DNA from 2 places in the Devosia beringensis genome. Region 1 is predicted to be linked to the other one. Evidence: predicted binding sites of a transcription regulator. Region 1 holds the regulator's gene; the other holds the start of a gene.
What was found. Region 1 encodes LexA, which represses DNA repair genes until DNA is damaged. Its sites were predicted from a motif close to TGTTCNNNNTGTGTTCNG; they were not measured.
Positions count from the first base shown of each region.

Region 2: dnaE (DNA polymerase III subunit alpha) is a predicted target of LexA. The motif match lies at 1,448-1,465, and genes of this name have one in related genera.

Region 1 covers NZ_CP045422.1:3,845,333-3,851,236, reverse strand. Annotated here, with positions in the region: gene GDR53_RS18725 (FG-GAP-like repeat-containing protein) at 1-1,298, opposite strand, end outside; gene lexA (transcriptional repressor LexA) at 1,549-2,262, shown strand; gene GDR53_RS18715 (YybH family protein) at 2,262-2,639, shown strand; gene GDR53_RS18710 (GyrI-like domain-containing protein) at 2,668-3,165, opposite strand; gene GDR53_RS18705 (DUF2155 domain-containing protein) at 3,288-3,719, opposite strand; gene GDR53_RS18700 (NADH:ubiquinone oxidoreductase subunit NDUFA12) at 3,730-4,128, opposite strand; gene GDR53_RS18695 (vitamin B12-dependent ribonucleotide reductase) at 4,880-5,904, shown strand, end outside.
Region 2 covers NZ_CP045422.1:3,570,078-3,575,981, forward strand. Annotated here, with positions in the region: gene GDR53_RS17410 (BCCT family transporter) at 1-626, shown strand, start outside; gene GDR53_RS17415 (YoaK family protein) at 652-1,305, opposite strand; gene dnaE (DNA polymerase III subunit alpha) at 1,735-5,190, shown strand; gene GDR53_RS17425 (aldo/keto reductase) at 5,354-5,904, shown strand, end outside.

The sequences.
Region 1 (5,904 bases):
AAGGTGCCGGGGTCGGCCGCGCCCCCGTCGAAGGACAGCGTCAGTGTCGCCGGATCAAAATTCAGCCATTCCGGCAGCGGATTGCCATAGATGTCGGCGGTGAACACCGTCGCGTCCGGCAAAGCGGCGAACAGGCTGGCCGGCAGGACCAGGCTCATGCCCTGCGCCGAAAACGCCGGCACCGGCCGCGTCAGGTCGACTGTGGACGGGTCGCCGGGCTCGTTGCGTAATAGGGTCACTGGAGGAACATGGCTTTCGCCCTGCGCCAGCGAGCCGACCAGTACATCGATATCGCCATCGCCGTCGAAATCGCCACTGGCAACGCCAGTGCCAAAAGTCGCCCCGGCAAAACGCTGCACCTCCACGAAGACACCGTTACCGCTATTTTCAAGGACCACGGTGGGATACGCCGCCCAGGCCGCTGAAATAAGGTCGAGATCACCGTCTGCATCAAAGTCGGCGAGTTCAAGGCGGCCGGGGCCTTGCGCCAGGCGCTGCCCGCTATCGGTAAAGCTGCCCGATCCATCATTTAGAAATATCCGGTCGCCACTGCCGTTGCGTACGCGCGTGGCGATATCGATATCCCCGTCACCATCGACGTCGCCTGCGGCCCCAGCATCAAAGAGGTTTGTCATGTCCTCCGCGTCAGCAAAGGCAATCTGGCTCACAAATGAGCCGGAGCCGTCGTTGACATAAATGAGTTTGCTGTTGGACGAGTGGCTCGTCACGAAATCGAGGTCTCCGTCCCCGTCGAAGTCGGCCACGACGGCGTGGCGCGCACCGGAAATCGGCGCCTCCCAGCCCTGAATAAAGGCACCAGTTCCATCATTGCTGAACAGCCGCGTATGACTATCGCCCACCGATAGGATATCGACATCGCCATCGCCGTCGAAATCGCCGACCTCGACGCTGTAGCCGCTGTCCTCCTCAATCAGCAGCGCACCTTGGGTGAGATTGCCCATGCCGTCATTGAGCCAGATCGTGCCGGGATTGTGGGGGCTGCTGAACACCGCATCCATGTCGCCATCGCCGTCCAGATCGGCAAGCGCCACACTGATCGAATTGGCGTACAGGGAGGCGCCAGCAGTGAACGCGCCCGTGCCGTCATTGGTCAGTACTACCGCGCCACCTGTGGCGACGACAGCGTCCAGATCGCCATCGCCGTCCATGTCGGCAACGGCGATGTCAGCTGCGTTGCCAGTTCCGGCAATGGTCCCCGCATTGTCGAAGTGCCAGCCCGTCTCGACTGGCGGCGCAAAGACCACGGCCCGACCAAAGTTTACAATGCCAAAGTTCAATCTCGCCCCCGCGATAGACTTGCCGTATTCACCTCCCATATGCCGACAACAGAACACAGTCTGTCAATGCTCTGTTAATACAATACTGGCCGCTGGATCGGCGCCCTGCCGCGAAGCAATGCGCAGTCACACCTCACAACTGCCGCCCGGATATCCCTGCAATACAGGCGTGGAACGGATGACTTGCAGAACACAACCGGAACACCTATAGTCGTTCTGTCTATGTTCCGATTCTAATCCCGAGGGGCCCATGCTCACGCGCAAACAACACGAGCTGTTGATGTTCATCCACGAACGGATGAAGGAAAGCGGCATTCCGCCCTCCTTCGACGAGATGAAGGATGCGCTGGATCTGGCCTCCAAATCGGGCATCCATCGCCTGATCACCGCCCTCGAGGAGCGCGGCTTTATCCGTCGCCTGCCCAACCGGGCCCGGGCGCTCGAAGTGCTCAAGCTCCCCGATTCCATGAACCCCTCGCTGGGCGGCCGCAAGGCGCGCTTCGAGCCTTCGGTGATCGAGGGCAATCTGGGCAAGGTAGCCAGCCCCCCTTCGCGCATATCAGCGGCCGAGGACTATGCCAGGCCGATCGCCATTCCGGTCATGGGCCGTATCGCGGCCGGTACGCCCATCGAAGCGATCCAGAACCATTCTCACACCATCATGGTCCCGCCCGAAATGTTGGGCAGCGGCGAGCATTACGCGCTCGAAGTGCGCGGCGATTCGATGATCGATGCCGGTATTTTCGATGGCGACACCGTCTTGATTAAGAAGCAGGACGCGGCCAGCACCGGCGAGATCATCGTGGCTCTCGTGGATGATGAAGAAGCCACCCTCAAGCGCTTGCGTCGCAAGGGTAATACCGTGGCGCTCGAAGCCGCCAACCCGGCCTATGAGACCCGCATCTTCCCGCCCGACCGGGTCAAGATCCAGGGTCGCCTGGTCGGCTTGTTGCGCAAGTACTGATGGCAGCGATCGGCCCCGAAGGCGTCATGGAACGCTACGGGTCGCTGATCAACGAGCACCGGTTCGAGGTCTTGCTGCCGTTGATTGCCCCGGACGCGGTGTTCTGGTTCAACGACGGATCGCATGCCGGCATAACGGCGATTGCCCAGGCCTTTGAATCGGTTTGGGCGGTTCTGCGTGACGAAAGCTATTGGCTGGAAGATCTGCATTGGTTGGCCCGGGATGACCGGGCCGCCGCGTGCATCTACCGCTTTTGTTGGACCGCCACGATCAATGGCCGGGCCGCATCTGGCAGCGGCAGGGGCACGACGGTGCTGCAGTGCCGCGCTCAGGCTTGGCAGATCGTGCATGAGCATTTGAGCGCGGCGCCGGGGTAAGGCATGCCTGAGGGCTGGTTTGACCGCCCTACCCAGCCGTCTTGAACAGCAGCCTTGTCTCCCATTTTGCCGGGTCCGGTTCGGCCGACGGGTCGGTTTCGTAGATTTCGAGGCGACAGGCGAAATGGTCGCCATCGCCTTTTTCCACCACATCCCAGGCAATGCCGCGCTCCTTGGCCCAGCCGATCAGCATGGCGGTGGCGTCATAGAGTCCGTCATAATGACCGGTATGGGTCATGGCCGCATATTTGCCTGCCGGCAATTCGCCGAACTTGATCGCGCCGTCCGGCGCCGCGACCCGGTCGACCGGGACGCCGACCTCGATATCGAGCGTCCTGGCCATGTCGATGCGGCGATAGTTGAAGAACGGCGCCGCAATGGGCGCGACGCCGAGCTTGGCCAGCCCGGCAAACAGCGCCGGAAAGCCTTCATCGGCGGCCTTTTTCATCTCCGCCATGGTGACGGTGAAATCGATATAGGCATAGGGCCTTGCGGCCTGGTCTTGGATGATCGGGGTGGTCAGCACGATGGGCTCCTCTCACTTCTGCTGCGACAGTCTTCTGCCGCTCCCGCACGCTGGGGCGTGGCAGTGTGAGGACGACGATCAGCAGGAGTGGGATTCGACAGGCTCGGAAGAGCGAGCGGCGATCAGTCGCGCGCGTCGGGCGGCGGGATATCGGTGCTGGTCTTGCACTCCACCAGCCACACATCATAGACGGCGTGGTCCACGGCATTGAGCGCCGGGCTGTCGGCAAACATCCAGCCGGTAAAGATGCGCTTGGACGTGCCGGTCAGACTGCGCTGGTCGACCTCGAGAAAGGCCGACACGCGCTGCGCTTCGGTGACGGGGTGGCTGTAGCAGGCGCGCGGGGTGATCTCGAGCGCGCCGAACAACACCGTCTCGTCAATATAGACATCAAAGCGGGTGATGCGGCCGGTGATCTTGTCGAGCCCGGCAAAGGCCGCAACCGGATTGGCAATCGGCTGCGCCATGGCCGAACCGATATGGCCGGCACTAGCCAATGCCGTCAGCGCGAGCAGCGCCGCGGCACGGCGCAGGATAAAGGTGAGATGGCGCAAGGCGCCCGCTCTATTCAGGCGACCAGGCGTCATAGTCCCCGGTGACGCGCGGGCGCTCGCCCTTGTTGAGCAGGCTGCCATCGGGGCGATAGGCTTCCGCCGTACCGGTCAGGTTTTCCTGGTGCGGCAGTTCCCAGCTCTTGGCCACGTAATTGGCCTTGGTGGGGACCACGTCGGTGCGGTGATGCATCCAGCCATGCCAGCCATTGCCGATGGTGGAGGCGTCGGCTGGACCGGCATAGGTTACATAGCGCCGGTCGGCTTTCTTGTCCTGATAGTACTGGTTGCCGAACTCGTCGCTGCCGACATAGTCGCCGAAGCGCCAGATCCACAGGCGGGTGCCCCAGGTCTGACCACCCCACCAGGAGAAGATTTCACTCAGGAACTGCTTGATACCCGATTTTGCCACTTGTCGATTCCGCCGTCGGAGCTTTGCGTTGGGCCGGGTGTACCATGGGTTCGACACGCGGCCTAGTCTCGGGCGGGCTTTTCGGCGCGCCAAATTGACCTTCTGGTGCCGCTTTTGCCGCCCGGCAATGCACCAGGCGCGCCCCTGCCCTGCATACTGCATCTGGGTGGCCGCGCGCGGGGGCAGCCACAAGCGCTGGTGTGTCCCTCGCCGACAATTTTTCGGCGAATTTTCTGCGCTTGACAGGATTTGCGGTCGCCTGATTCTGGGTTTTTGAGCTATGGTTAACCAGTTATGACCGCCTGATGACAGAGGCCGGAAGCATGAGGAATCACGGCGCTTTAGCGCGGCTTTCTGGCCTCACATATCGGGCCCTCATGTGACACTGCTTGATGGGTAAATAGAGCCGGGCAAGAGCCGGAAAATCTTGCACTTTGTCCCCGCTATCCACATATTGAGCCTACTAGTGGTTGTCCCGGTGACCCATCGCACCACTAGACCTTGTGATTTCTTGCGTTGACGCGTGGTTTGAATCGGCAGATGTTTTGATCCAGGCCCGCAGCACCGACTGCCGGGGGCCAAGTCCCCTGCTCGGAGCGCTGGCATCAGACCGGCGCCATTCGGGGGCACAGGCATGTTTGTCGAGCCCGGCCACGGGCTCGGTTGGTGACGCGTCAAAACAGATTTGGGTTTGAAGCCGGGTTTTTCGGCTCGCGGGCATCTGCCCGTTACATTGGGGACTAAGACGACTATGCGCATTGAACGCCGGTTCACGACTGCCAATCAGGACCGCTATGCCGGTCTGCAATTCCGCTCGGCCACCAGCGAGATTCGCAATCCCGATGGCTCTGTCGTTTTCAAGCTCGAAGACATTGCCGTGCCCGCTTCCTGGAGTCAGGTGGCGGCCGATATCATTGCCCAGAAATATTTCCGCAAGGCCGGCGTCGCCAAGGCGCTCAAGAAGGTCGAGGAAAATTCCGTCCCATCCTGGCTGTGGCGCTCCGTCCCTGACGAAGCTGCGCTCGCCAAGCTGCCCGAGAATGAGCGCTACGGTTCGGAAATGGACAGCCGCCAGGTCTTCGATCGCCTGGCCGGCACCTGGACCTATTGGGGCTGGAAGGGCGGTTATTTTGACTCTGAAGAAGATGCAAAAACCTTCTTTGACGAACTCGCCTTCATGCTGGCCAGCCAGCGCGTCGCGCCGAACTCGCCCCAGTGGTTCAATACCGGCCTGTTCTGGGCCTATGGCATTGATGGCCCCGGCCAGGGCCATTTCTATGTCGACCCCTTCACCCACAAGCTGGTGAGCTCCAAGAGCTCCTACGAGCATCCCCAGCCGCATGCCTGCTTCATCCAGTCGGTCAGCGATGACCTGGTCAATGAAAACGGCATCATGGACCTCTGGGTCCGCGAAGCCCGTCTGTTCAAGTATGGTTCGGGCACCGGCACCAATTTCTCCGCTCTGCGCGGCTCGGGCGAACGCCTCTCCGGCGGCGGCAAGTCAAGCGGCCTGATGAGCTTCCTCAAGATCGGCGACCGTGCAGCGGGCGCCATCAAGTCGGGTGGCACGACCCGTCGCGCCGCCAAGATGGTGGTGCTGGACATTGATCATCCAGATGTCGAGGAATACATCAACTGGAAGGTGAAAGAGGAGCAGAAGGTTGCCGCTCTCGTCACCGGCTCCAAGGTTGTCTCAAAACACCTCAAGTTGATCATGAAGGCTGCCGTCAACTGCGAAGGCAGTGGCGACGACTGCTTTGACGTCTCCATGAACCC
Region 2 (5,904 bases), 280 kb from region 1:
ACTGGGCCTGGACCGTGACCTGGTCGCCGTTTATCGGCCTGTTTGTCGCCCGCATCTCCAAGGGCAGGACCATCCGCGAATTCGTGGCAGGCGTGCTGCTGGCGCCATCGCTGTTCACGCTGATCTGGTTTGCCATCTTCGGGTGGCAGGCCTTGCAGATCGATGGCATCGGCCTGGCGATCCGGGAGCAGATGGGGCCGCAAGCGGGTGAAATCAGCCGCGCTGTTGCCGAGTCCGTGCCCCTGGCGATGTTTGCCTTCTTCGAGCATTTCCCCTTCGCTCCCTTCATTCAGGGACTGGCTGTGGTGGTGGTAGCGATATTTTTCGCCACCTCATCGGACTCCGCATCGCTGGTGGTCGATATGCTCTGCACCGGGTCGGACGAACCCGGTCCGGTGCGTCAGCGCGTGTTTTGGGGGGTGATGGAGGGGCTGGTCGCCGCAATGTTGATCATTCTGGCCGGCGACCTGGGCCTGGTGGCGCTGCAGCAGGTGATTACCGTCGTCGGGCTGCCGGTCTTCTGCCTTGTCTTCATGATGATCCCGTCACTGATCATGGGCTTCAATGTCGAGAACATTGATAGCGTCACCGTTGGCAAGCGACCGCGCCTGGATGAATTCGGATGATCGACCAGCCGGGGTATTTTTTCCGTCAGGCCATGACCTTGGCCGGGCGGCGGGCGATGAAGGCGATGAGAAAGCCGAGATAGATGGCGCCGGGGACCAGCAGGGCGTTCAGACCCAGGCCGGCATAGCCGAGGCCGCCGAGCAGGCCGCCCAGCAGCAATGAAAACCAGACCAGCAGATGCTGGGCCCAGCGCCAGGGTGGGGCGAGGCCACGCAGCGCCCGGGCGAGGTCCTGGCCGGCGGCAAACAGCGTGCCGGTGACGAAGGTGGTGCCCAGCCGCACCGAGCCGGTCGAGGGCAGGATGGCGTTCTGCGCGCCGGCACCGGCGGCCAGGAACAGCATGAACTGGCGCGGCGGGCTGCCCAGAGCGGCGCCGATGAGCGTGGCGAGGAAGCTCAGCACCACCAAAGCCGTCACCAGGCTCGAGCCCCAGCGCGGCCCCGCCAGCAGCCCCAAAAGCGAGCCGACCAGGCTGCCGACAAAGAACAGGCTCACCAGCGACCCCGTAAGCAGAGCCACCGACCAGGTGCCCAGCGCCAGTGCATCGCCGAGCTGGGTCGTATTGCCGCTGACAAAGGAGGTGAAGTGGCCGCCCAGCTCGATGAAGCTGACCACGTCGGCAAAGCCGGCCGAGGCGGTGAGCAGCAGGCCCAGGCTGAGATGGGGCGTCGGTGTCATGGTGGTGAGTCTCGGGCGGGATCGCCGTACCAGACTGAGCTTTGGCGCGGCCGGCGGCAAGGGGTGGCGCGCCAGCGCAAATATTAACAGTCCGCTAACCAGTCGCCGGCAATCCCCGCTGTTCCCGTCCTACACACTCGACAAGAACAAAGCTGGAACATATAAGAACATTATAGCAACACGGGAGATGCAGATGCTTACCTTCATCAAGGACTTCGCCGCCTTCGTTACGCTGGGCGCCTTCACCATCGGCGCGCTGACCTGGATGGATGTCGTCACCCGACTCGTGTGATCCTGACGCTATTGCAGCTGCAGCTTGTGCCGGCATGCGCGTCCAGTGCGTCACCGGAAAAGCGCAAGCGGGCTGACTTGTGGATTGCCGCGTCGGGACGGGTTGATCGCGCTCCCGCGGCAGTCATAAAGGATGTCATGACAGGTCCCGGTTTTATCCATCTTCACGTCCATTCCGCCTATTCCCTGCTTGAGGGCGCGCTGCAGCTTGAGACCATCCTCAAGCTGGCCGATGCGGATGCGCAGCCGGCGCTGGGCATTGCCGATACGGGCAATCTGTTCGGCGCGCTGGAATTTTCCGAAAAAGCCAGCAAGAAGGGCATCCAGCCGCTGGTCGGGGTGGAACTGGCCATCGACTTTGCCGCCGGCGAAGAGCGCATCAGCGAGCGCGGCCATGTCGCCTGGGCGGGCAAATCCAGCGTGGTGCTGATCGCCCAGACCGAGACCGGGTTCGGCAATCTGTCCCGGCTGGTGTCGAAATCCTATATCGAGGGCGATGGCGGCACGGCGCGGGCCCAGCTCGACTGGCTGAGCCGCGAGCAGCTCGAGGGCCTGATCTGCCTGAGCGGCGGGCCCGAGGGCGCGGTGGACATGGCCTTTGCCCAGGGGCAGGACGGCAATGCCATTCGTCGCCTCGACCGGCTCGCCGAGCTGTTCGGCGATCGCTTCTATATCGAGCTGCAGCGGCATGGCCGGGTGCAGGAGGCCGCCGTCGAGCCGCGGCTGGTGGACTATGCCTATCGCAAGGGCATTCCGCTGGTGGCCACCAATGAGCCCTTCTTCAAATCGGCCAAGGAATTCGAGGCGCATGATGCGCTGCTGGCGATTGCCGGCGGCACCGTGCTGGCCCAGACCGAGCGGCGCAAGCTCAACGACCAGTATTATTTCAAGACCCGCGCTGAAATGGCGGCGCTGTTCTCCGACCTGCCCGAGGCGCTGGACTCCAGCGTCGAGATCGCCCGGCGCGTTTCCTACCGTCCGCTGACGCGCAAGCCGATCCTGCCCAAATTCGCCGCCGCGCCCGATCTCAGCGAAGAGGATGCGGTGGCGGCCGAGGCCGATGCCTTGCGGGCCATGGCGGAGGAGGGGCTGCGCAACCGGCTCGCCAATCCCGGGCCGGCGCCGGGCAAGACCGAGCAAGAATATTGGGAGCGGCTGGAATTCGAGCTGGGCATCATCCAGTCCATGCAGTTTCCCGGCTATTTCCTCATCGTCGCCGATTTCATCCGCTGGTCCAAGGCGCAGGGCATTCCGGTAGGCCCCGGCCGTGGCTCGGGCGCCGGCTCGCTGGTGGCCTATGCCACCACCATTACCGACCTCGACCCCTTGGCTTACAACCTTTTGTTCGAGCGCTTTCTCAATCCCGAACGCGTCTCGATGCCCGACTTTGACATCGACTTCTGCCAGGACCGGCGCGAAGAGGTGATCCGCTATGTGCAGCGGAAATACGGCACCGAGCAGGTGAGCCAGATCATCACCTTCGGTACGCTGCAGGCGCGCGCCGTGCTGCGCGACGTCGGTCGCGTGCTGCAGATGCCCTACGGCCAGGTGGACCGCATCTGCAAGATGGTGCCGGCCAATCCGGCCGATCCCTGGTCGATCGAACGCACGATGAAGGAAGTGCCCGAATTCAAGGCCATGGCCGATGAGGATGAGACGGTGGCCGACCTGGTCGCCATTGCCAAAAATCTCGAGGGCCTGTTCCGCCACGCTTCCACGCACGCTGCCGGCATCATCATCGGCGACCGACCGCTGCATGACCTGGCGCCGCTCTATCGCGATCCGCGCTCGGACATGCCGGTCTGCCAGTACAACATGAAGTGGAGCGAGGCGGCGGGCCTGGTCAAGTTCGACTTCCTCGGCCTCAAGACGCTGACCACGGTGCAATATGCCGTCAATATGGTGAACCTCGATGGCGGCAGCTTCCGCATCGAGGATATCCCGATCGACGACAAGCCGACCTACGACCTCTATGCCCGGGGCGACACGTTCGGCGTGTTCCAGGTCGAGGGCGCCGGCATGCGTCGGGCGCTGCTCGACATGAAGCCGGACCGGTTCGAGGACATCATCGCCATCGTGGCGCTCTATCGGCCGGGTCCGATGGACAATATCCCGATGTTCTGCGACCGCAAGCACGGGCGCGAGGATGTGGAATATCCCCACGAGGACCTCTCCAAGGTGCTCGACGAGACCTATGGCATTATCGTCTACCAGGAGCAGGTGATGCAGATCGCCCAGCTCCTCAGCGGCTATTCGCTGGGCGAAGCCGACATGCTGCGCCGCGCCATGGGCAAGAAGATCAAGTCGGAGATGGATGCGCAGCGCGAGCGCTTCCGCGAGGGCGCCATCCGGCACGGGCTCAAGCTGGGCCAGGCCGACACCATCTTTGACCTCTTGGCCAAGTTCGCCAATTACGGCTTCAACAAGAGCCATGCGGCGACCTATGCGCTCGTCTCCTATCAGACGGCCTATCTCAAGGCGCATTACCCGCATGAATTCCTGGCCGCGTCGATGACGCTGGATATGGGCAATACCGACAAGCTGGCGGAATTCCGCAGCGAGGCCAAGCGCAACAAGATCGCGCTGGTGCCGCCCTGCGTCAACGGCTCGCAGGTGGTGTTCTCTGTCAAGGACAAGCAGATCCTCTACGGTCTCTGCGCCGTCAAGGGCGTCGGCCGGCAGGTGGCCGAGCATATCGTCGAGGTGCGTGGCGATACCCCGTTCAAGGATCTGGGCGACTTTGCCCGTCGCGTCGATCCGCGCGTGCTCTCCAAGCGGACGCTCGAAACGCTGGCCAATGCCGGGGCTTTCGACGCCATCGTGCCGCGGCGCGAAGTGGCCTTTGCGGCCATCGAGGCGGTGATGGGCATGGCCCAGTCGCTGACCGCCGAGCGCAATGAGGGGCAGTGGAACATGTTCGACGCTGGGGAACCGGAAACCGTGCGGTTACCGGAAGGCGTGCCGGGCTGGTCGACGACGGAGCGGGCCGATCGCGAGCTATCCGCCTTCGGCTTTCACCTCTCGGCCCATCCGCTCGACGCCTATTCCGACATGTTCGACAAGCTGCGGGTGCAGCGCTGGGCTGATTTCGAGCGCGCCGTCAAGGATGGCGCCTCGGCCGGGCGGCTGGCCGGCACGATCAGCGGCAGGCAGGATCGGCGCACCCGCAAGGGCACGCCGATGATGATCCTGACGCTATCCGACCAGACGGGGAGCTTTGAGGTCATCGCCTTTTCCGAGCAGATCAGCCAGTTCGGGCCGATCCTGTCGCCGGGCAAGTCGGTGATCCTGCAGGTGGGCGCCGACGAGCGCGCCGAGGGCGTGAGTCTCCGGCTGCTCTCGGCCGAGCCGATCGACGGCATCGAGGACAAGATCGACCGGCGCCTGACGGTGTTTGCCGCCAGCGCCTCGCCCCTTGGCTCGATCAACGCCCAGCTCAAAAGGGGCGGCGAGGGCAAGGTGAACTTCGTCGTCATCCGTGACGGCGGGGCACGGGAGTATGAAATCGAACTGCCTGGGGCCTATCGGCTGACGGCCGAAGTCGCCGGCGGCATCAAGGCGCTCGAAGGCGTGACGGATGTACGGTTTCACTGAGAGCGTTGCGCCAGTCCAAAGCCGTCCCGCTGAATAATCCTATGCAGCCGGCGCCGCTTAGGCTTACGCTGCGTGGGACAAATATCGGAGCGGGAGAGCGGTTTTGGACCACAAGCGACTGGGTAACAGCGGCCTCAAGGTCTCGCGCCTCTGCCTTGGCTGCATGACCTATGGGGCGCCCGACCAGGGCAATCATCCCTGGACCCTGCCCGAGGCGGAGAGCCGTCCCTTCATCCGCCAGGCGCTGGATCTCGGCATCACCTTTTTCGACACCGCCAATGTCTATTCGGATGGCAGTTCCGAGGAAATCCTGGGCCGCGCCTTCAAGGATTTCGTGCGTCGCGAGGACATCGTCCTTGCCACCAAGGTCAATGGCGCCACCCGCCGCACCGATGCCAATGCCACCGGCCTGTCCCGTCGCGCCATCCTGCGCGAAATCGACGCCTCGCTCGACCGCCTGCAGACCGACTATGTCGACCTCTACCAGATCCACCGCTGGGACGATGACACGCCCATCGAAGAGACCATGGAGGCGCTGCACGACGTCGTCCGCTCCGGCAGAGCCAGCTATATCGGCGCCTCGTCCATGTCCGCCTGGCAATTCTCCAAGGCCCAGTATGTCGCCCGGCTGAACGGCTGGACGCCCTTTGTCTCCATGCAGAACCAGCTCAGCCTGCTCTACCGCGAGGAGGAGCGCGAAATGCTGCCGCTCTG